3 regions of the Streptomyces sp. Ag109_G2-15 genome follow, and region 1 is predicted to be linked to each of the others. Evidence: riboswitches for the same ligand, from Rfam matches in the RefSeq annotation. Region 1 holds a riboswitch; each other region holds the start of a gene.

Region 1 (7,251 bases):
CCGGCCGGTGCTGTTCAACTCCTGGGAGGCGACCAACTTCGACATCTCCGAGGAGCAGCAGGCCGCCCTCGCCCGGCGGGCCGCCGACATCGGCGTGGAGCTGTTCGTCGTGGACGACGGCTGGTTCGGTGCCCGCACCAGCGACCGGGCCGGCCTCGGTGACTGGACGCCCAACCCCGACCGCTTCCCGCACGGCCTCAAGCCCCTCGCCGACCAGGTGCACGACCTCGGCATGCAGTTCGGGATCTGGGTCGAGCCCGAGATGGTCAACCCCGACAGCGACCTCTACCGCGCCCACCCCGACTGGGTGCAGTACCAACCGGGACGGAAGCGGACGGAACTACGCAACCAGCTCGTCCTCAACCTCGCCCGCGAGGATGTTCAGGAGTACCTCTGGGAGCAGCTGGACACGCTCCTGTCCAGCGCCCCGATCGACTACGTGAAGTGGGACTTCAACCGCTGCTTCACCGACGCCGGCTGGCCCGGGGAGCCGTACCCGCAGCGCCTGTGGGTCGACCACGTCCGCGCCCTGTACGCCCTGCTGGACCGGCTGCGCGCCGCCCATCCCTCGGTCGCCTTCGAGTCCTGCTCGGGCGGCGGCGGGAGGATCGACCTGGGCGTGATGAGCCGCACCGACCAGGTGTGGACCTCCGACAACACCGACCCGCTCGACCGGCTCGCCATCCAGCACGGCTTCAGCCAGATCCACCCCGCGCGGGTCATGGCGGCCTGGGTCACCGACAGCCCGAACACCCAGCTCAACGGGCGGGAAAGCTCGCTGCGGTTCCGCTTCGTCAGCTCGATGGCCGGGGTGCTCGGCGTCGGCGGCGACCTCACCGAGTGGACCGGGGAGGAGCTGGCCGAAGCCCACCGGTGGGTGGAGCTGTACAAGGAGATCCGCCCGGTCGTCCAGCGCGGCGACCAGTACCGGCTGCGGCCCCCGGCGGGCGGCCTCAGTGCCGTCCAGTACGTCCTCGGGGACGAGACCGTGGTCCTCGCCTGCCTGCAGGCGCAGCACTACGGCGAGCCGGTCCCGGCGCTGCGGCTGCGCGGACTCGACCCGACGGCGTCGTACGAATGCCGCGAAACGGGTGAAGTGCACCGCGGGGCGGTCCTGCTGCACCACGGGCTGCGCACCGGACTGAAGGGTGACCTGGATGCGACGGTTCTCCGACTGCGTCGCATCTGAGCTTTCTGTCCGAATTGGAGCCTTCATTCCAACTCGCTCTGGAATGAGGGGGCGTGGGGAGTCGGGGCGTGAGGAGCGTCATATTCGTGACCGTGCGTCGCGCGTCATGTCCACGTAATTCCGATAGCGGCAAAGGGAATTGAAAAGGGGAGAGATTCGGGAATTCACGGAGAGTGACCGTGAATTCCCGAATTGGATCACTTGAGACCCCGACGTCGGGAACCGGTCGCTTGTCCGGGTCCGTCTTGCTCGCTTACGTTCGCCACCAATCCGGACGGAACGCCGAATCCTGCCGCCGCCCGGAGTCCCCACACACTTCACCCGTGTTCGGCAGGAGCGGGGGACCCACCAGGTATGACTGCCTGTCCCGGTCTCCGCGACAGGCTGGGGGTGTAGCCGCGCAGCGCGCGGCCGGGCAGCTCCAGCCCGAACCCGACAGCTCACCTCGCAGGCGCCGGAGAGGAATGCGCCATGCCCGCGAAGGGTAAGCACCGCCGTCCCAAGGCCCCGCGTTTCACCCGCTCGATCGCCGTCGCCGGAACCGGTGGCGCCGCGCTGGTCCTGCCGTTCTTCGGGGCCACCGGAGCGCACGCCGCCACCGCGCAGTCCGTTTCCGGAAAGGCCGTGCAGTCCCTTCCGTCCGTGGCGAAGACGGCCGCGAAGAAGGCGGCCGCACAGCAGAATTCGGGCGTGCGCACCTACACGGTGCAGTCCGGTGACTGGCTCGCGAAGATCGCCGACGACCAGCACGTCAGCGGCGGCTGGCAGCGGCTCTACGACGACAACCGGCAGGCCGTCGGCCAGGACCCCTCGCTGATCCACCCGGGTCTGAAGCTGTCGCTCGGCGGGCAGGCCGCCCAGACGCACACCGAGCCCTCCGCTCCCGCCCCCGCGCGGGCGCCGCAGTCCCAGGCCGCCGACACCTCCGGTGCCGCCACCGCCCCCTCCACCGGCTACACCCTCCCGGTCACCGGCGCCACCATCGGCACCGGCTACCACGTGGCCGGCAGCATGTGGTCCAGCGGCTACCACACCGGCGTCGACTTCGTCGTGCCGACCGGCACCTCGCTCAAGGCCGTCGCCGCCGGCACCGTCGTCTCCGCCGGGTGGGGCGGCGCGTACGGCAACCAGGTCGTCATCAAGCTGAACGACGGCTACTACGCCCAGTACGGCCACCTCTCGCAGCTCTCCGTCTCGGCCGGCCAGACCGTGACCGCGGGCCAGCAGATCGGCCTCTCCGGTGCGACCGGCAACGTGACCGGCCCGCACCTGCACTTCGAGATCCGCACCACGCCGAACTACGGCTCGGACATCGACCCCGTCGGCTACCTCCGCACGCACGGCGTCGCCGTCTGAGGCTCCGGCTTCCAGGGACCCACTCCTCGAGAATCACCTGCCTGATACGCAGTCGAAGGCCGGACCCCGATCCACGGGTCCGGCCTTCGGCATGTGCGCTCGTACCACCCGTCTCGTTGCGGTCCTGTGGCGGCCGCGCCCAGGGTGTCGACAGGAGAGGTGGGGTGCGGACACAGTGGCCTGCGTGGGATGCAAGCGCTTTCTGTCTCCGTTTTCCGTCTCCGCTTCCCGTCTGTGAAGGAGCCACCCGACGTGACGACCACCCGCCGCGGCTTCGCGGCCCTCGCGGCCTCGGCCGCCCTCACCGCCCTCGCCCCCGCACCGGCCGCCCACGCCGCACCCCGCCACCGCCGCCTCCTCGCCCATGACGACTTCCGGCACGGGCTCGGCCAGTGGGTCACCGAACTCCAGGACGGCGGCAGCGTCACCGCCGCCGACGGCGTCCTGGACATCGACGTGCCGAGCGGCGCCACGGTCTGGTTCCGGCAGCGGCTCGACGGGCCGTACGTCCTCGAGTACACCGCCACCGCGGTCTCGGCGGGCGGCGCCAACGACCGGGTCTCCGACCTGAACAACTTCTGGAACGCCACCGACGTCCGTTCTCCGGACGACCTGTTCGCCGCCCGCCGGGGCGGCGCGCTCGCCGAGTACGACTACCTCACGACCTACTACGTCGGCTACGGCGCCAACTCCAACACCACGACCCGGCTGCGCCGCTACGTCGGCGAGCCCGGCGTCCGCCCGCTCGTCTACGACTACACCGAACCCCTGCTGGTCCCCGGCCGGCCCAACCATGTGCGGATCGTGTCGGACGGCTCGCTCGTGCAGTGGTGGAACAACGGGCGGCTCGTGTTCGACTACACGGACCCGGAGCCGTACACCGGCGGACACTTCGCCTTCCGGACCGTGTGGAGCCACTTCCGGGTCAGCGGCTTCCGGGTGTGGCGATCGCACGGTCAACGCGCCTGACCGGGCCGCTATTCCTGGATTGGCAAATTATTTAAGGGTGTCTCATCTCACCGTCCGTCAACCCCTGCTTACGGTCGCGTAGGTCACATCCGAAGGTGAATCATGGTCCGACGTGGCAGACGATTCGAAGAATGACAACAGATCAGTGATCGGGTCGTACGTGGCGGTGGGGGACAGCTTCACCGAGGGCGTGGGCGACCCCGGACCCGACGGGGCGTTCGTGGGCTGGGCCGACCGGTTCGCGGTACTGCTCGCGGACCGGCGCCCCGAGGGCGACTTCGCGTACACCAACCTGGCCGTGCGCGGAAAGCTGCTCGACCAGATCGTGGCGGACCAGCTCCCGAAGGCCGTCGAACTGGCCCCGGACCTCGTCTCCTTCTGCGCGGGCGGCAACGACATCATCCGGCCCGGCACCGACCCGGACGAGGTGGCCGAGCGCTTCGAGCGGGCGGTGGTCCAGCTCACCGAGGCCGTGGGCACGGTGCTGGTGACGACCGGCTTCGACACCCGTGGCGTCCCCCTTCTCAAGCATCTGCGCGGCAAGATCGCCACCTACAACGGGCACGTCCGCGCCATCGCCGACCGGTACGGCTGTCCCGTGCTCGACCTGTGGTCCCTGAAGTCCATCCAGGACCGCAGGGCGTGGGACGACGACCGGCTCCACCTCTCACCCGAGGGCCACACGCGCGTGGCGCTGCGCGCCGGCCAGGCCCTCGGCCTGCAGGTCCCGGCCGACCCGGAGCAGCCCTGGCCGGCGCTCCCGCCCCGGGGCACCCTGGAGATCCGTCGCGACGACGTCCACTGGGCCCGTGAGTACCTGGTCCCGTGGATCGGCCGCCGGCTGCGCGGTGAGTCCTCCGGGGACCATGTGACGGCGAAGGGCACCCTGTCGCCGGACGACATCAAGATGCGGATCGCGTCGGTGGCGTGACGGCCACGGTCCGTGCCCCGCACCGCGAGCGCGACGGTGCGGGGCACGGACGTACGACTGCCCCGGCCGGACCCTCACCGCTCCCGCTCGGTCAACGTCTCTCTGCGCAGTTCGAGTTCCGGGCGAGCTGTACAGCGAGGTCGTCGAGAAGTCCGATGTGTCGCAGGGTTGTCCCGGCCGTGCGGTCTACCGTTTCGGCTAGGTCAGCGCCTCCCGCTGCAGCCCGAGTTCCCGGGCCAGGGCCTCGTCCGCCCACTGCTGCGCGCGGGAGCGTGGTATCGCGCCCGGGTACGACGTGAGCTGTACGGCGAGGCCGTCGAGGAGTGCGGTGAGTCGTAGGGCCGCTCCGGCCGGGTCGGCGCACTCGAACTCGCCCGCCGCCACGCCCTCCGCGATGACCTCGGTGATCGCCGCCTTCCACTGCTGGTCCAGGTCGCGGGTGACCTGGCGGAGGGTGGGTTCGCGCAGCGACACCGCCCAGCCCTCGATCCACAGCCGCCAGCCCTTGGCCTGGCCCGTGGGCGCGTACCAGCGCACGGCGGCCCGCAGCCGGCGCAGCGCGGAGGTCCGCCGGCCCAGCAGCCCCCGCAGATGCGCGAGGTCGTCCTCGGCCGCGTAGGTGAAGGCGGCGGCGACCAGCTTCTCCTTGGTCGAGAAGTGATACAGCACCAGCGCGTTGCTCACACCGAGCGCGGAGGCCACGTCGGCGATCCTGACCGCCGCCACGCCCCGCACCTCGATCTGCTCGATGGCGGCCCGCAGCAACTCCTCCCGCCGCTCCGCCACGCTCAACCGCACTCTTGCCACGCGGTCACCCTAATCCGTCGCTCAGGGCCGTGCCGAAAGGCCCTGGTTCCTTCGGCCACTTCGCGTGCCGTGGGCAGAGGGGCGCCCGCCGGGGTCAGCGGTACCACCCGAAGCGCTCCGCGATCACCGGCAGGCGGTCGGTCACCAGGGCGTGGGCGGCGGCGCGCGGGGTCGTACCGTCGGCCTCCGCGCGCGTGAGCATCAGATCGACCAGGGCGCGCATCGAGCGGCGGATGTGCGCGAATGCCTCGTCGGCGTCCGGACCGATGTCGCCGAACAGGGTCCACCACCACCAGGCGTTGGTGGCCGAGTTGACCACCACGTCCGGCAGCACGGTCACCCCGCGCGCGGCCAGCAGCGCCTCCGCCTCGGGCAGGACGGGCATGTTCGCGGCCTCGACGATCCAGCGGGCGGTGATCCGCTCCTGCTCGGCGGTACCGATCGCGTACGACACCGCCGCGGGCACCAGCACCTCCGCGTCCGCGGACAGCCACGCGTCGCCGGGCAGTTCACGGTCGCCGGGGCGCAGCACGGAGCGGTCGACCGTGCCGTACGCGTCCCGCGCATCCAGCAGCGCCTCCACATCGAGGCCCGCCGGGTTGGCGATCGCCCCCTTGACGTCGGCCACGGCCACCACCGTGAGGCCCGCGCGCGCGAGGAAGCGGGCCGTGGCGCCGCCCATCGTGCCCAGGCCCTGCACGGCCACCCGGGTGCCCCGGTACGGCACCGACGCCCGGTCCAGGGCGGCCAGCACCGACTCGGCGACCCCGCAGCCGCCCGCCAGCTCGTCCAGGCCGATGCCGTCCACCTCGACCGCGAAGGCGTCCGCGAGCCGCCCCCGGGCCGCCGTCTCGTCGTCCAGCAGCGGGAACACGGCCTGCACGGAGGAGACCAGGCCCGCCTCCGCCGCCGCACGGTCCACCAGGTCCTGGGTGAGGCCCAGATCCTCGCCGGTGGTCCAGAAACTCTCGATGTACGGCCGCATGGCCCGCAGGTAGCGCACGAGCAGCCCGTACGCCCCGGGGTCCCGCGGATCGCAGTCGATGCCGCCCTTGGCTCCGCCGAGCGGGACGTAACGGCTCTCGGGGTCGTAGTGCAGGGCCTCCTTCATCGTCATGCCCCGGGCGAGTCCGGTGACCTCCTCCAGGGTGCAGCCGGGCCGCATCCGCAGCCCGCCGCTGGCCACGCCGCGCACCAGGCGGTCCACGACGAGGAAACCCCGGCGGCCGGTGATGTGGTCGGTCCAGACGAGCGACATCAGGGGGGCGGTCATGGGGTCTCCCGGGTGAGGGTTACTGAATCGCGAGTCAGTATTCGGAGCCGGTGGACGGCCTGTCAACGTGCGACGGATCCTCAGCGGCGAACGCCGGAGGCCGGCCTGTGACCCCGGCCACCCCTGACTGTCGGAGGCGCCGACCATAATGGAGGACCTCAGCGACTCCACCTGGAGGTACCGTGACCGGTTTGCGTTCCCAGAGCTTCGGGCTCGGCATGCTTCAGCCCGAGGCCTTCGGCGCGGAACCGAGCGGTGAGCGCCTGGCCCGGATCCGCCGCTCCCCGCACTTCAAGGACGGCGTCTTCCAGAACCCCGGCGGCACGGCCCGCACCCGGCCCTCCGGTTCCATGCTGGACTTCGCCAAGGTGTTCCTCGACAAGGACACCCGGCCCCTGCGCGCCCCCCGCGGCACGGTCCCCGTGCACGCCACCACCCTGGCCGACCTCGCCAAACCGCCGGCCACCGGGCTGCGGGTGACCTGGATGGGCCACTCCAGCGTGCTCGTGGAGATCGACGGCCACCGCGTCCTGTTCGACCCGGTCTGGGGTGAGCGCTGCTCCCCGTTCCCCTTCGCCGGGCCCAAGCGGCTGCACCCGGTGCCGCTGCCGCTGGCCGCGCTCGGCCCGGTCGACGTGGTGGTCATCTCGCACGACCACTACGACCACCTGGACATGCCCACGATCAAGGCGCTGGCCGGCACGGACACCGTGTTCGCCGTGCCGC
Region 2 (7,251 bases), on a different contig from region 1:
CGGATGCCCCGCCCACCACGCACGCAGAGCTGAGATGCCGGGCACGCGCCCGATGCTAGGCAGCCGCGCGGGCGCGGCACGGTGGGCACGCGCGCGCGTGGGGCTCGAAAACCTCGAAAAGGGGACGAACGGGCTGCGGAAAGGGGGCGGTCAGGCCGGAAGAACGGGACGCTCAGGCGGGTCGGACCACGCTGTGGATGATCGATTCGCCGGCGTAGTAGATCGACTCCTCGCGGACGTACGCGCCGGGCTTGGGGGCGTGGATCATCATGCCGTTGCCTATGTAGATGCCGACGTGGCTGATGTCGTCGTAGAAGAAGATCAGGTCGCCGGGCTTCGCGTCGGCGAGGGAGACCGTGGTTCCCACGTCGACCTGGTCGTAGGTGGTGCGCGGGAGCGTGACGCCGGCGGCCTTCCAGGCGGCCTGGGTGAGGCCGGAGCAGTCGTACGATCCGGGTCCGGTGGCGCCCCACACGTACGGCTTTCCGATCTGGGCGCGCGCGAAGGAGATCGCCTTCTCGGCCTTGGTGGCGTACGTCCCGGAGGACGTCGACGAGCCGCCGGACGCGGACGAGCCGCCCGACGACGAACCGCTGTCCTGCTGGGCCTGCGCCTCTGCCGCCTGCTGCTTCGCCAGCTCCGCGGCCTTCCGCGCGGCCTCCTCCTGCTTCTGCCGCTCGATCGCCGCAAGCCGGGCCTTCTCCTCGGCCGTCAGCTGGGACAGCAGTGTGCGCGCGGAGGCGAGCTTCTTCTGGACGGTGGCCTTGGCGGTCTGCAGTTCGTTCTGCGACTCGGACAGCGTCTGGAGGCTCTTGGCGGCCTCCTGCCGCTTCTTCATGGTCGCGGCCTGCTCGGTGACGTAGTCGTCGACGGCGCTCTTCTGCCGCGAGGTCAGCCGGTTCATCAGCTGGCTCTCGTCGAAGTAGTCCTGGGGACTGTCCGCGAGCAGGAAGGTGGCGGTGTCGGGTGTGCCGGCCCCGGTGCGGTACTGGGCGGCGGCGAACGAGCCCAGCTCCTCGCGGGCCTTGTTCAGCCGCGCGGTCCGCCGGGCGACCTCCTCGCGCAGGGAGTCGATGTGGTTGCGCTGCTTGCCGGTCTGCTCCTTGGCGGCGTTGTACTTCTCGGTCGCCGACTCCGCCTGGCGGTAGAGGTCGTCGACCTTCTTCTCGACCTCCTCCAGGCTCGGCTTCCCATCGGCCGGGGGAGCGGCGTCGGCCGTCTGGGACAGCACGGCCACGGAGGTGAGGGCGGCGGTGGCGAGGACGGGGGTGCGGAGACCTGCTCCACGTGTGCCCGCGGGGCGCGGCTTGCGGTGCGACGCCAAGGGAGGCGACTCCTTCCATGTGCCGCCTACCGGGTTAGCTGTCGGGTTCGGGCGGTCGGAAGGTTTGCCCTACGGCTCTCGTCCCGGGCGGGACGTGTGCCGATTCACCCCAAGGTTCGGTGGGTCCCCGGCTCCGGGCGCCGTGCAGGGGCGCGCCGGACTCGGCGGAGGCCGCGCGGCTCGGCGACGTTCGCCGGAAGGGGGCGTGCGGCCCGACCGGCAACCTAGCCAACTGGTGTGACTCGTGTGAAGGTTGGTGCACTATATGTCCGATACATTTTCGTGACCTGGGGGTGGGACCGCTCCCGTGTCACGGGGTGATTCCGCTGCGTGAGGGGCTGTTGGCGTCCGGGCCGCGCACGTCCGCCCCTCCCGGAAACCGGCCATGGTTTCCGGGACGGCGACCGGTTGTCGGTGCGGCACCCTAGACTCGGAGAGCGATGAGCAGCCTCTTTGACGACAGCTTCCTGGCGGACCTCCAGACCCCTCGCGGGCACGAGGAGGAGCCCCCGCCGCCGCCCGAGGACGATCACGCTCCGGAGCCGCTTCCGGACGATCTGTTCGGCGGGAAGTTCGACGCGCCGCCGGACCGGGACGCGTACTACCGCGACGGCGCCCCGCGCCCGGCGCTCGACGCGGCCGCGCTCCTGGAGGGGCTGAACGACAACCAGCGCGCCGCGGTCGCCCACGCCGGCTCCCCACTGCTCATCGTCGCCGGCGCCGGCTCCGGCAAGACCCGCGTGCTCACCCACCGCATCGCCCACCTGCTCGCCGAGCGGCATGTGCACCCGGGCCAGATCCTCGCGATCACCTTCACCAACAAGGCCGCGGGCGAGATGAAGGAGCGCGTCGAGCAGCTCGTCGGCCCGCGCGCGAACGCGATGTGGGTCATGACCTTCCACAGCGCGTGCGTACGGATCCTGCGCCGCGAGTCGAAGAGGCTCGGCTTCACATCGAGCTTCTCCATCTACGACGCCGCCGACAGCAAGCGCCTGATGGCCCTGGTCTGCCGCGACCTGGACCTCGACCCCAAGCGCTTCCCGCCCAAGTCCTTCAGCGCCAAGATCAGCAACCTCAAGAACGAGCTGATCGACGAGGAGGACTTCGCCGCCCAGGCCACCGACGGCTTCGAGAAGACCCTCGCCCAGGCCTACGCGCTCTACCAGTCGCGGCTGCGCGAGGCCAACGCGCTCGACTTCGACGACCTGATCATGACGACGGTCAACCTGCTGCGCGCCTTCCCGGACGTCGCCGAGCACTACCGCCGCCGCTTCCGGCACGTCCTGGTCGACGAGTACCAGGACACCAACCACGCCCAGTACGCCCTGGTGCGCGAGCTGGTCGGCACCGGCGCACGCGCCGACGAATCCGACGTACCGCCCGGCGAGGCCGACCTCCCGCCCGCCGAACTGTGCGTCGTGGGTGACGCGGACCAGTCGATCTACGCCTTCCGCGGCGCGACCATCCGCAACATCCTCCAGTTCGAGGAGGACTACCCGAACGCGACGACGATCCTGCTGGAGCAGAACTACCGCTCCACGCAGACGATCCTGTCCGCCGCCAACGCGGTCATCGAGCGCAACGAGTCCCGCCGCCCGAAGAACCTGTGGACCAACGCCGGTCAGGGCGCCCGGATCACCGGCTACGTCGCCGACACCGAGCACGACGAGGCCCAGTTCGTCGCCGACGAGATAGACCGCCTCACCGACGCGGGCGAGGCGAAGGCCGGGGACGTCGCCGTCTTCTACCGCACCAACGCGCAGTCCCGTGTCTTCGAAGAGGTCTTCATCCGCGTCGGCCTGCCCTACAAGGTCGTCGGCGGCGTCCGCTTCTACGAGCGCAAGGAGGTCAGGGACGTCCTGGCCTACCTGCGTGTCCTCGCCAACCCCGAGGACTCGGTGCCGCTGCGCCGCATCCTCAACGTCCCCAAGCGGGGCATCGGCGAGCGCGCCGAGGCGATGATCGACGCGCTCTCCCAGCGCGAGAAGATCAGCTTCCCGCAGGCGCTGAAGCGCGTGGACGAGGCATACGGCATGGCCGCGCGGTCGACGAACGCCGTCAAGCGGTTCAACGTGCTGATGGAGGACCTCCGCACGATCGTCGAGTCCGGCGCCGGACCGGCCACGGTCCTGGAGGCCATACTCGAACGCACCGGGTACCTGGCCGAGTTGCAGGCCTCGACCGACCCGCAGGACGAGACCCGCATCGAGAACCTCCAGGAACTCGCGGCCGTGGCCCTGGAGTTCGAGCAGGAACGCGCCGAAGGCGAGGCCGGCACACTCGCCGACTTCCTGGAGCAGGTCGCGCTGGTCGCCGACTCCGACCAGATCCCCGACGAGGACGAGGCAGGCTCCGGCGTCATCACTCTGATGACCCTGCACACCGCCAAGGGCCTGGAGTTCCCGGTCGTGTTCCTGACCGGAATGGAGGACGGCGTCTTCCCGCACATGCGCGCCCTCGGCCAGGCCAAGGAGCTGGAGGAGGAGCGGCGCCTGGCGTACGTCGGCATCACACGCGCGCGGGAGCGGCTCTACCTCACGCGGTCGTCGCTGCGCAGCGCCTGGGGCCAGCCGTCGTACAACCCGCCCTCCCGCTTCCTGGAGGAGATCCCGGCCGCCCATGTGGAGTGGAAGCGGAAGGGGGCTGCCGCGCCGGTGTCCTCCGGGCCGGCCTCCGGGATCGCGGCCTCGCTCTCCTCGTCCCGCTCCCGCTCGTCGGCGGCGGGTGCGTCCGGGTTCGCCACCCGGCGGGCCTCCGAGAAGCCGGTGGCATCCCTGGCCGTCGGCGACCGGGTCACCCACGACCAGTTCGGGCTCGGCACGGTCGTCGCGGTGTCGGGCGTGGAGGACAAGGCCCAGGCGACGATCGACTTCGGGGACGGGAAGCCGAAGCGGCTGCTGCTGCGGTACGCGCCGGTGGAGAAGCTGTAGCCGGACGAACGAAGCCCCGCCGATCCGGCGGGGCTCATTTCGTGGGGCTCAGGTCGGGTCCAGTCCGTGGCTGCGCAACCACGGCAGCGGGTCTATGGCCGCGCCGCCCGCCGGCCGTACCTCGAAGTGCAGGTGCGGGCCGGTGGAGTTGCCCGAGTTGCCGGAGTAGGCGATCGGCTGGCCGGCCTTGACGGCCGTACCGGAGGCGACGCGGTAGCTGGAGAGGTGGCAGTACCAGGTCTCCGTGCCGTCCTTCGCCGTCACGATCATCATGTTGCCGTAGGCGCTGTTCCACTTGGTGGAGACGACGCCGTCGGTGGCGGCCATCACCGTGGTGCCGTAGGAGACCGGGAAGTCGATGCCCGTGTGCACGGACATCCAGTTCACACCGGCCTGGCCGAAGTAGGCGCTGAGCCCCCGCTGCATGACCGGCAGCGCGAACTTGGGACGCAGCCGCTCCTTGAGCGCTGCCTCCGCGGCGGCCTTCTTCTGCTGCAACTCCTGCTGCGCCTTGAGGTCGATGCGCTCCTGCGTCCGGCTGGCCCGGTCGGCGAAGTCGTCGGCGCCGGCGGAGAGGGTCCGCAGCTGGGAGTCCAGCTTGCTGTTGGCGACGGACGGCTTCACCGCGTGCGCGTCCGAGGCGGAGGCGGTGGTGTCCTTGCCGCCGTCGCTCAGGCCGCCGACGGAGGCGGCGGCGATCCCCGCGACCCCCATCACACAGGCCGAGGGCACGGCGACGGTCAGCAGCGCGGAGCGCTTGGGGGGCGTACGGCGCCGGGAACGCGCCGCACTGCGGGAGCCCGCGCGGGGCGCCGGGACCGGGGCGGCCTCTTCCTGGTCGTCGAGCAGGGACGGTACGGCGGGCAGCTCGCCCGTGGCGCCCAACTCGCCGTTCACGTCGGGTGTTTCGGTGAAATCGCCGATTTCACCGTGCTCGCCCGGTTCGCCGTAGGGGGTGTCCTCGTACGACAGCTGCTCGAAGGCGCCGGTCGCCTGCACGTCGCCGACCTGCTCGAACGTGGCCGTGGCCTGCTGGTCGAACGGTTCGGCAAGCTGCTCGTGCGGCACGGCCGCGCCGTCGGAGTTCCACTGTGTGGCGTCGTACGCGCCCGTGTCGAACGCCTGGGTGCCCCACTCCCACTGCTGGGTGGGGTCGGCGCCGGCGGACTGGTCGGGCTGGAGCCAGGCGCTCGCGTCCCACTGGCCGCTGATGTCGTTCCCGGTGGGCTGCGCGGGGACCGACCAGGCGGTGGTGTCGTACACGCCCGAGTCGTAGGCGGCGTGGTGCTGGGCCGCGTACGGGTCCTGGTTCAGGGGCTGGTGGGTGCCGGTCTGCCACTGCGTGGTGTCGTACGCGCCGGTGTGCTGCTCGTTGCCCGGGAGGCTGCCGAAGAGCGGGTCGGTGGCGAAGGCTCCGGTGCCGGTGGTGCCGCCCGCAAAACCGGTGGCGTCGTAGCCGCCGTAGGTGGTGAGGTCGTCGTACTGGGCTTCCTGGGCCCCGTAGTGCGCGTAGTGCGCGGCGGAGGCGTCGGAAGCCGGGGCCGGGGTGGTCATGATCCCCGACGGGTGACGGTCGTTCACCAACTTCTCTTTCGCCTCGACAACAGGGGCTGCCAGAGCAGTGCGGCGACTGTACCCGGCGGTACGCGGGCGCGACAATCTTCAGCTGGTTTCGCGTTGGCCGGAAACGGGCAATCGGCCGTGTTTTGGCGGACGACGGACACGAGTTTGGCCTTGTGTTCGAAGAGTGTTCGATGTCAGGTGACCGTGCGTCACCTGTGGACCGGCTGTCGGGCCGCCGTCAGGCCACTGTCAGGCCGTCGCTGAGCGGTTCCTCGGGGAGGGTGTTGTCGAGGGCCTCGCGTATCCCGGCCGCCACCGCGGGGTGCACCGGCAGTGCCAGATGCCCGATCCCGGTCACCCGGACGTTCAGGGCGTCCAGGTCGGGGTGGTCGATGCAGGCCGTCTCCGGCGGATCCATCACGGAGTCGAGGTCGCTCCAGAAGCTGACGAACCGCGTCCGGCAGCCCGGCGCGGGCCGGGTCAGCTCCTCGATCACCTCGGAGCCGGGCCGCATCTGCCGCACGATCGGATGGGCGCTGGCCAGCGGTACGGCCCTGGTGCCGGAGTGCGGGGTGCCCAGGGTGACCAGCGTGCGCACCCGCAGGTCGCCGCCCAGGCGCTGGACGTAATAGCGGGCGATCAGCCCGCCGAGGCTGTGCCCCACGATGTCGACCTGGCCGCTCCCGGTGCGCTCACAGATCTCCTCGATGTGCCGCCCCAGCAGCTCGGCCGCAATGCGTATGTCGCAGGTCAACGGAGAGTAGTTGAGCGATTCGACGCGCTGCCTGCCGTTCCGGGCGAGGTTGCGGCGCAGCAGGACGAAGACCGAGCGGTTGTCGATGAAGCCGTGCAACAGGACGACCGGCGGTCCGGGCCGGCCGGGCAGCCGGGTGGCGCCGTCCTGGGCGGGGAGTGCGGGGGAGCGGTGCTCCTGGGTGAGGCCGGTCGGATACAGCAGCAGGTGACCGGCCAGGATCGCGGCCTCGAGCGCGGTCGCCTTGAGGAGAGTCACGGACAGCTCGGCCAGATCGACCAGTCTGCCGGGCCACAGGCGCCGGCAGAGCGGGAGGAAGAGTGGCAGTACCCCGGTGACCTTCATGGGCCGACCTCCTGTCGGCGCACGGGGAGGCGGCTCGATCCCCCGTGCGCCCTCATGTCCCACCGTGTGATTTCCCCCTCGCTCCGCACCGTAAAACCGCCGGTTGCGGGATGCTGGAGATAACGTTCGTTCACTTCCCGACGGGTGGCGGAACGTGCCAGATATGCGGTACTTGTCGGTACGGACGGAAGCGGTCGCTTCCGCGGTCGCTTGATGGAGGCAGTGATGGGTGTGGCAGCCGGTCCGATCCGCGTGGTGGTCGCCAAGCCGGGGCTCGACGGCCACGATCGCGGTGCCAAGGTCATCGCGCGGGCGCTGCGCGATGCCGGTATGGA
Region 3 (7,251 bases), on a different contig from region 1:
CGGGGCATGGGGCGGCCCAGGACGCGGGCCGTGCCCGAGGTCGGCTCGATCAGGCCCATCAGCATGCGGATGGTGGTGGTCTTGCCCGAGCCGTTCGGGCCGAGGAAGCCGAAGACGCTGCCCGCCGGGACGGTCAGGTCGAGACCGTCGACGGCGAGCTGTCCGCCGCGGTAGCGCTTGGTGAGGCCGCGCGTGGCGATGACGTGCGCCGGCGCGTCCCCGGAGTCCTGCTCCGTGGCGGACGGTTCGTCCATCGGCTCCCTCGATTCGTCGTGTCCCGGGCCCAGGAAGCGACCCGGGCCCAGGAAGCGTCCCGGGCCCAGGAAGGGTTACTTCCCTTCGTTCGCCGCCTTCACCAGCGTGTCCTTGGTGACCGCTCCGGCGTACACCTTGCCGTCGTCGGTGATGAGGGCGTTGACCAGGCGGGTGGAGAAGACCGTGCCCTTGCCGAACTTCCCGGAGACGTGGTCGCCGAGCGAGCCGAGGAAGCCGCTGAAGGCGCCGCCCTCGGAGCCGGACGGCAGGCCGCCCTTGGCGCCGGTGTCGAAGGTGGCGATGGACGTCCAGCCCTTGCCGAGCACATTGGCCCCTTCCAGGCCCTGGGCGAAGTCCTCACCGGACTTCGGGGCGTGCTCGCGCGCCCGGGACCCGTCCTTCTCCTCGGTGACCTTCGCGCCCTTGGGCGGGGTGAAGTCGAAGGTGGAGGCGGCCGGCTTGGCGAAGGAGACCTGGGTGAAGCCCGCGTCGAGCACGGCGGCGCCGCCGCTCTTCGGAGTGAGCGTGAACTTGAGCGGCATGCCGGTCTTCGCGTCCACGGCGATGCTGATGGCGCCGACCGTGGTACCGGACTGCTTGGGCTTGATCAGCAGTTTGTAGGCGTCGCGTCCGGCGACCTGGGCGGTGCCGTCTACGGTCACGGACGTGGTGTCGTCGACCGACTTCAGGGCCTCGTCGGCGAAGTCCTTGGGCGTGGCCGGCGGCTCGGCCCGGTGCTTCTTGCCGGAGTCGGCGGCGGTGCCGTGGAAGACCTCGTTGCTCTTGCTGTCGTAGCCCCAGACGTTCTTGCCGTCGTGGATGAGGCTGTACTCGGCGCCGCTCTCCAGCAACGACAGCTTCTGCCGGTCCGGGCCGTCGGTCGCCACGCGCAGGGTGTGCGTGCCGGAGACCAGCTCGGTGAGCTTGGACGTCGGGTCGGCGGAGGAGCCGTCGCCGCCCTGGGCCGCCCCGGACGCCAGGCTGCTCTCCAGGCCGCCGAGGTCCGGCAGGCCGAGGTCGGTGCTGACCTTCACCGTGCCGGACAGCTGCTGCACGTCCGACTTGGCGATCTTCTCGATGAGCTGCTGTGCGCTGATCTTCGGCAGATCGGGGGAACCGGAATCGGCGAGCGCCGGGACCAGCCCGATCGTGGCCGCCGCCACCCCCACCACCGCGACCGGGACCACGTACCGGGCGGCCTTGCGGCGTCCGGAGTGCAGGTCCTCGTCCTGCCCGGCGCCCGTTGCCTCGTCGGATTCGTACGGTGCCATCTGTGCCTTACCTCCGTCGTCGGCGGCGGCTGTCCCCACACTGGTCCACCTGAGCCGCCATTCTCACCCGAATCGGTGAGGAGTGGTGATTTCCGTGGTTTCCATCTGACCAAATCGGCCGTGAGGAAGCGTCAGACCACGGAGCCAACTCCGTGTACGCCTGGGGTATGACACGCGAGGGCGGCGCCTCCCCCGACCCGTAGGGGTCGTGCGGGTGACACCGCCCTCGAGGCAGGTGTGCGGGCGACTAGCCGGCCCGGTGCACCACCGCGTCGCACAGCTCGAGCAGCGCCGCCTTGGCGTCGCACTCCGGCAGCGGGGCCAGCGCCGCCCGCGCCTCCTCCGCGTACCGGACGGTGTCCCGGCGGGCCTGCTCCAGCGCGGGGTGCGCGCGCAGCGCGGTCAGCGCCTCGGCGTGTCGGGCGTCGTCGCTGAGGTCGGTGTCCAGCAGCTCGCACAGCGCGACGTCCTCGGCCAGACCGAGGCGGGCGGCCCGCTCGCGCAGCCGGAGCACGGGCAGCGTCGGGATGCCCTCGCGCAGGTCGGTCCCGGGGGTCTTCCCGGACTCGTGCGAGTCGGAGGCGATGTCCAGGACGTCGTCCGCGAGCTGGAAGGCGACCCCGAGCCGTTCGCCGTACTGGGTGAGCACGTCGACGACCGTCTCGTCGGCGCCGGACATCATCGCGCCGAACCGGCACGACACGGCCACCAGGGAGCCCGTCTTGCCGCCGAGCACGTCCAGGTAGTGGTCGACCGGGTCGCGGCCGTCCGAGGGGCCCGCGGTCTCCAGGATCTGCCCGGTGACCAGCCGCTCGAACGCGAGGGCCTGCACCCGGACCGCCTCGGGGCCGAGGTCGGCGAGGATCTGGGAGGCGCGGGCGAAGAGGAAGTCGCCGGTGAGGACCGCGACCGAGTTGCCCCAGCGGGTGTTGGCGCTGTCCACACCACGCCGCACGGACGCCTCGTCCATGACGTCGTCGTGGTACAGCGTGGCCAGGTGGGTCAGCTCCACGACGACGGCCGACGGCACGACGCCCGGCGCGTACGGGTCGCCGAACTGCGCCGCGAGCATCACGAGCAGCGGCCTGAACCGCTTCCCACCGGCCCGTACGAGGTGCTGCGCGGCCTCCGTGATGAACGGGACCTCGCTCTTGGTGGCTTCGAGCAAGCCTTCCTCGACAGCCGCCAATCCGGCCTGGACATCGGCTTCCAGAGCCTGGTCCCGCACGCTCAGCCCGAACGGCCCGACGACGGTCACGAGGGGTCTCCTGTCTGCTGGTGTCTGCTGGCGATTACACGGTTTGTCGATAGGTCGTTGCCATCACTCAAGTCAGCGTATCCGGTCCTGTTTCGATCACCGATAGCGCCCACCGGTCCAGCCCGGGCGGTATCGGATCACGGCCGGTATGTTTTTGATCATCTGATAAGTGTGGGTACACAATGACTTAACAGGATCTCGCCCGATTTGTCGCGAACCGCACGGCGGGCGGAGTACTCCTTTTGCACCACGCCCGGCGAATCTCCCGAATCCCCCATGTCTGATTTGGTACTCTTTGCCATTTCGTGAATTGGGTCACGCGGGCCGCGAATCGGCCAATCGGCGCCACCCCCGTTCTCCCCTTGCCCCATCGGCCAGTTGAGCGTTGGCAACCGCAAAGGATCAAGTACCCCATTCGGAACAGATCAAGGTCAACTGCCTCTTTGGGTGAATCCAGTACTTGTTCCTGACATGTGCGGTCGCATAGCTTCCGGGCCAGTCAGACGAACGCCGAATCCTGCCGCGTCTGACACCACCCATCGACGAACTCATTCGTACGGCAGGAGCGGGGGACCCAGGTAAGCCGCCGGACCGGACGACACATGTCGCGCCGGGACGGCTAGGGGTGAAGTCGTGCCTCCCCCCAGAGGTACGGCCGGGCACCTCCCCGCCCGAACCCGACAGCTCACCTCGCAGGCGACGGAGAGGAACGTCCCCATGCTTGCTGCCGCTCAGCCCCGCCGCACCCGCACCAACCGCCTCGTCCGCAAGCTCGCCGTCATCGGCACCGGCGCCGCCGTGCTCGCCCTCCCGCTCATCGGCGCGGCCAGCGCCTCCGCGGCCACGCCCACGGCCGCCACGCCGTCCACCACGCTCGCCGGGTACCCGAACACCCTCGACGGCTGGATCCGCGAGTCGCTCGCGATCATGGCCCAGAAGGGCATCCCGGGGACGTACAACGGCATCTACCGCAACGTCATCCGCGAGTCTTCGGGCAACCCGGCGGCCATCAACCTCTGGGACTCCAACGCGGCCAAGGGCATCCCGTCCAAGGGCCTCCTCCAGGTCATCGACCCGACGTTCAACGCGTACCACGTGGCCGGAACGTCCTACGACATCTACGACCCGGTCGCGAACATCACGGCCGCCTGCAACTACGCGGCCGCGCGCTACGGGTCGATCGACAACGTCTTCGGCGCCTACTGACCGGCGCCGGCGGCAGGCCCTACTGATATCCCGGTCAGTCGGTCGGGAACAGTCTTTCGAGGACGACGGCGATGCCGTCGTCCTCGTTCGACGTGGTGATCTCATCTGCGACGGCCTTGAGTTCGGGGTGGGCGTTGGCCATGGCGACACCGCGCGCGGCCCAGTCGAACATGGGGATGTCGTTGGGCATGTCGCCGAACGCGAGGGCCCGGTCGGCGGCGATCCCCAGGTGCTCGGCGGCCAGCGCCAGCCCCGTCGCCTTGGTGATGCCGCACGGCTGCAGCTCCACGGTCCCCGGCCCCGACATCGTGACCGTCGCAAGCGAGCCCACCACCGAGCGCGCGATCGCGGCCAACTCGTCGTCGGACAGCGCGTGGTGGCGCAGCAGCACCTTGCTGATGGGCTCGCACCACAGATCGTCGCGCCGCCCGACCCGCACCGCGGGCAGGGTCGGGTGCGGCATCAGATACCCCGGCTCGATCAGGGTGAGCCCGTCGACGCCGTCCTGGTCGACGGCCGCGTAGACCTGCCCCACCTCGGCCTCGATCTTGCCGAGCGCGGTCTCGGCCAGTTCCCGGTCCAGCCGGACCGACCACAGCAGACGGTCGGCGCCGGCGTCGTAGACCTGCGCGCCCTGCCCGCACACCGCGAGCCCCGTGCTGCCGAGGCCCTCCAGGAGCGGCCGTACCCGGGGGGCCGGGCGGCCCGTCACCACCAGGTGCCGGGCGCCGGCCCGCGCCGCCCGCTCGAGTGCGGCGCGCGACCGGTCGGAGACGGTGTCGTCGTCGCGCAGCAACGTCCCGTCCAGGTCGGTGGCGATCAGTGAATATGCGGGGGGTGCGGCCATGATCAGAGAATACGGACAGCGCGCCCCGCCGACTCACCCTGATGTTCCTGGACTTGTGTGCTCCTCAGCCCCAAGTGGTGCCTACGGACTCCCTGATGGTGGTGTTCACGCGGTTGAACATGTTGGTGCGCGAGATGCTGAGGAGCAGTGCGGAGAGCTGCTTCCCGTCGAAGTGGTCGGCCACCGTCCCGCAGCGCGTCCGGCACGGACTCCTCGGAGCGGTCGGCGAGCCTCGTCATGCGCTCGGCGTCGCCGCAGAAGGGCGCGTCACGCCAGGTGCCGACGGCGGCGATCCGCTCCTCTCTCGCGCCCGCCTTGCGCAGATTCACCGTGTGGGTGTGCGCACGGGCGCTGGATTTTTCGGCGCGTCCGCTGCTGTGGGAGCACTCCGCGCGTGTGTGCGTGGGGCCGGCCCGCCGGCTGCATGCACACACGCGCGGCCGCCGACCCGTCCGAGGAGTTCCTTCAGGCAGGGGGGCAGCCGAGGAGGCGCAAGGAGCGTCCGGGCAGCTCAGCCGTGTGCCGCCGCCAGGTGCCTGGCCAGGCGCGGCGAGGCGAACTCCGTGCCGCAGACGAAGCGCATCACCGGGCCGTACGAGGACGCCGCCGGAAGGCCGGTGAAGTACAGGCCGGGGACGGAGGAGACGTACCCGGGTCCGAGCCTGGGCGTGCCCCGGCTCACCGCCAGCCGGGTGCGCAGTTCATGGCCGAGGAAGTCCATCGCGGCGATGTTCACGCGGTAGCCGGTGGCCGCGATGACGTGGTCGGCCAGGAGCCGCTCGGTGCGTGCGCCGTGGGTGCTGACGGTGAGGACCGGGCTGCCGTCCGGGGCCTCGGCGCCCACCACCCGCTCGACCTCGTGGACCTGGACCTTGCCCTCGAAGCGGTCGCGCAGCCACCAGGCGCCGAGCGGGCCGAGAACCCGGCGGACCAGGTAGTGGCGGGTCCGGGCGGGCAGGAAGCGGTACGGCTGGGGGTAGTAGCTGAGCGCCCACAGGGACCAGGCACGGCCGAAGGGGGACTCGGGGCGCAGCCTCGGCTGGTCCCAGGGCGGGGCGCCGAAGGCGACCCGGCCGCGGCCGCGCGAGACCACGCGCACCTGGGCGCCGGCCTCGGCCGCGAGGGCGGCCGTCTCCAGCGCGGACTGGCCGGCGCCGACGACGATCAGCTCCTTGCCGGCGAAGCGGGCGAGGTCGTGGTGCTGGGAGCTGTGGGAGACCGGACCCGCGGGCGTCGGACCGTCGGCCGCCTCTGCCGCCAGCTCGGCCGGGAGGTGCGCGAGCCCGGACAGGCCGGTGGCGACCACGACCGCGCGCGCGGTGAACAACTCACCCGAGTCCAGCTTGAGCTCGAACCCGCCGCTCTTGTCGCGGTCCACGGAGACGACCCGGACCTGCTCCAGGTCGGGCAGCAGCCTCTCCTGGAACCACTCCCCGTAGGCGATGAAGGTCTCCACCGGGATGATGTCCTCGTCGGTCACCAGCCGGCGGATGCCTGCGGCGTCGCAGTAGTCGGCGAGGGTGTGGCCGGGCTGCGGGCAGTCGAGGTTGGAGGCGGCGGGGGTCGACTTGAGGAGCATGCCCTCGGGCATGTGGTCGCGCCAGCTGACCATGGGGTCGCCGAAGACGCGGACGGGGATGCCGCGCGCCCGCAGATGGGCGGCGGTGGACAGGCCGTACGGCCCGGCCCCGATGACTGCAACCGGTCGAATCACGAAGTCCCTCCCCAGGACGCGGTACGCCACCTTCGTGGCCTTGCCTACTTCGTGGCGGGAGTGGTGATGCTGCCGCGGCGGTTGGTGCGCCACAGCTGATAGAGGTGCTTCGCGCCCGGGCGCACGAAGCGGGCGAGCATCGTGAGGAACGGCATCGGGTCGTCACCCGCGAGCCAGGCCAGCTCCGTCCCGCTCGCCTTCACCGGCGCGTGCGGCGTCGTATAGCCGCTGCGGCGGTAGGCGAGGAGGGCGGGCAGGTCGATGTTCTCCACGATGAAACGGTGACCGGCGCGCTGTTCCCCCTCCGGTACGGCACGGCCGGTCAGATTCAGGTGCATCGCACGTACGACGTCCACGCCCGACTCGTTCTCGAAGAGCCGGAACTGGGCGCCCATGCGCGGGTTGAAGTCGAGGAGTTTGTACTGTCCGTCGCGCCGGTCGAAGCGCAGGTCGAGGTCGATGATGCCGGTGAAGCCGAGCTGTTTGATGAAACGTGCGGCGAGGTCGGCGAGTTCCGGGTTGTCGACGACGTACGCGTTCGCGGTCATGCCCGCGTGCGGTGGCCAGGAGCGGACCTTGACGCCCGTGAAGAGCGCGAGCGGGTGGGAGTCGGCGTCGAAGCAGGCGTGCACGATCCAGTCCTCGGCCTCCTCCCTCGGCAGGTACTCCTGGAGGATCACTCCGGGTTGCTCGCCCCAGT

Evidence for each region. Region 1 has a riboswitch for cyclic di-AMP ahead of CRP49_RS43265 (LysM peptidoglycan-binding domain-containing M23 family metallopeptidase). Riboswitches for the same ligand answer to the same signal wherever they lie in the genome.
Region 2: another riboswitch for cyclic di-AMP. It lies ahead of CRP49_RS08520 (C40 family peptidase); the one in region 1 lies ahead of CRP49_RS43265 (LysM peptidoglycan-binding domain-containing M23 family metallopeptidase).
Region 3: another riboswitch for cyclic di-AMP. It lies ahead of CRP49_RS09440 (transglycosylase SLT domain-containing protein); the one in region 1 lies ahead of CRP49_RS43265 (LysM peptidoglycan-binding domain-containing M23 family metallopeptidase).

The regions. Positions count from the first base shown of each region.
Region 1 is NZ_OCNI01000002.1:1,513,128-1,520,378, reverse strand. Features, by position in the region: gene CRP49_RS43270 (alpha-galactosidase) at 1-1,189, shown strand, start outside; cyclic di-AMP (ydaO/yuaA leader) riboswitch at 1,493-1,656, shown strand; gene CRP49_RS43265 (LysM peptidoglycan-binding domain-containing M23 family metallopeptidase) at 1,661-2,545, shown strand; gene CRP49_RS43260 (DUF6250 domain-containing protein) at 2,798-3,514, shown strand; gene CRP49_RS43255 (SGNH/GDSL hydrolase family protein) at 3,660-4,445, shown strand; gene CRP49_RS43250 (TetR/AcrR family transcriptional regulator) at 4,644-5,252, opposite strand; gene CRP49_RS43245 (glutamate dehydrogenase) at 5,347-6,525, opposite strand; partial or broken gene CRP49_RS43240 (MBL fold metallo-hydrolase) at 6,708-7,251, shown strand, end outside.
Region 2 is NZ_OCNI01000001.1:1,986,815-1,994,065, reverse strand. Features, by position in the region: gene CRP49_RS08525 (tellurite resistance/C4-dicarboxylate transporter family protein) at 1-45, opposite strand, end outside; gene CRP49_RS08520 (C40 family peptidase) at 173-1,324, opposite strand; cyclic di-AMP (ydaO/yuaA leader) riboswitch at 1,333-1,501, opposite strand; gene pcrA (DNA helicase PcrA) at 1,765-4,254, shown strand; gene CRP49_RS08510 (M23 family metallopeptidase) at 4,303-5,835, opposite strand; gene CRP49_RS08505 (triacylglycerol lipase) at 6,056-6,916, opposite strand; gene CRP49_RS08500 (cobalamin B12-binding domain-containing protein) at 7,142-7,251, shown strand, end outside.
Region 3 is NZ_OCNI01000001.1:2,170,497-2,177,747, forward strand. Features, by position in the region: gene CRP49_RS09425 (ABC transporter ATP-binding protein) at 1-254, opposite strand, end outside; gene CRP49_RS09430 (outer membrane lipoprotein carrier protein LolA) at 330-1,526, opposite strand; gene CRP49_RS09435 (polyprenyl synthetase family protein) at 1,774-2,784, opposite strand; cyclic di-AMP (ydaO/yuaA leader) riboswitch at 3,283-3,496, shown strand; gene CRP49_RS09440 (transglycosylase SLT domain-containing protein) at 3,502-3,990, shown strand; gene CRP49_RS09445 (HAD family hydrolase) at 4,025-4,837, opposite strand; gene CRP49_RS09455 (FAD-dependent oxidoreductase) at 5,349-6,551, opposite strand; gene CRP49_RS09460 (ATP-grasp domain-containing protein) at 6,596-7,251, opposite strand, start outside.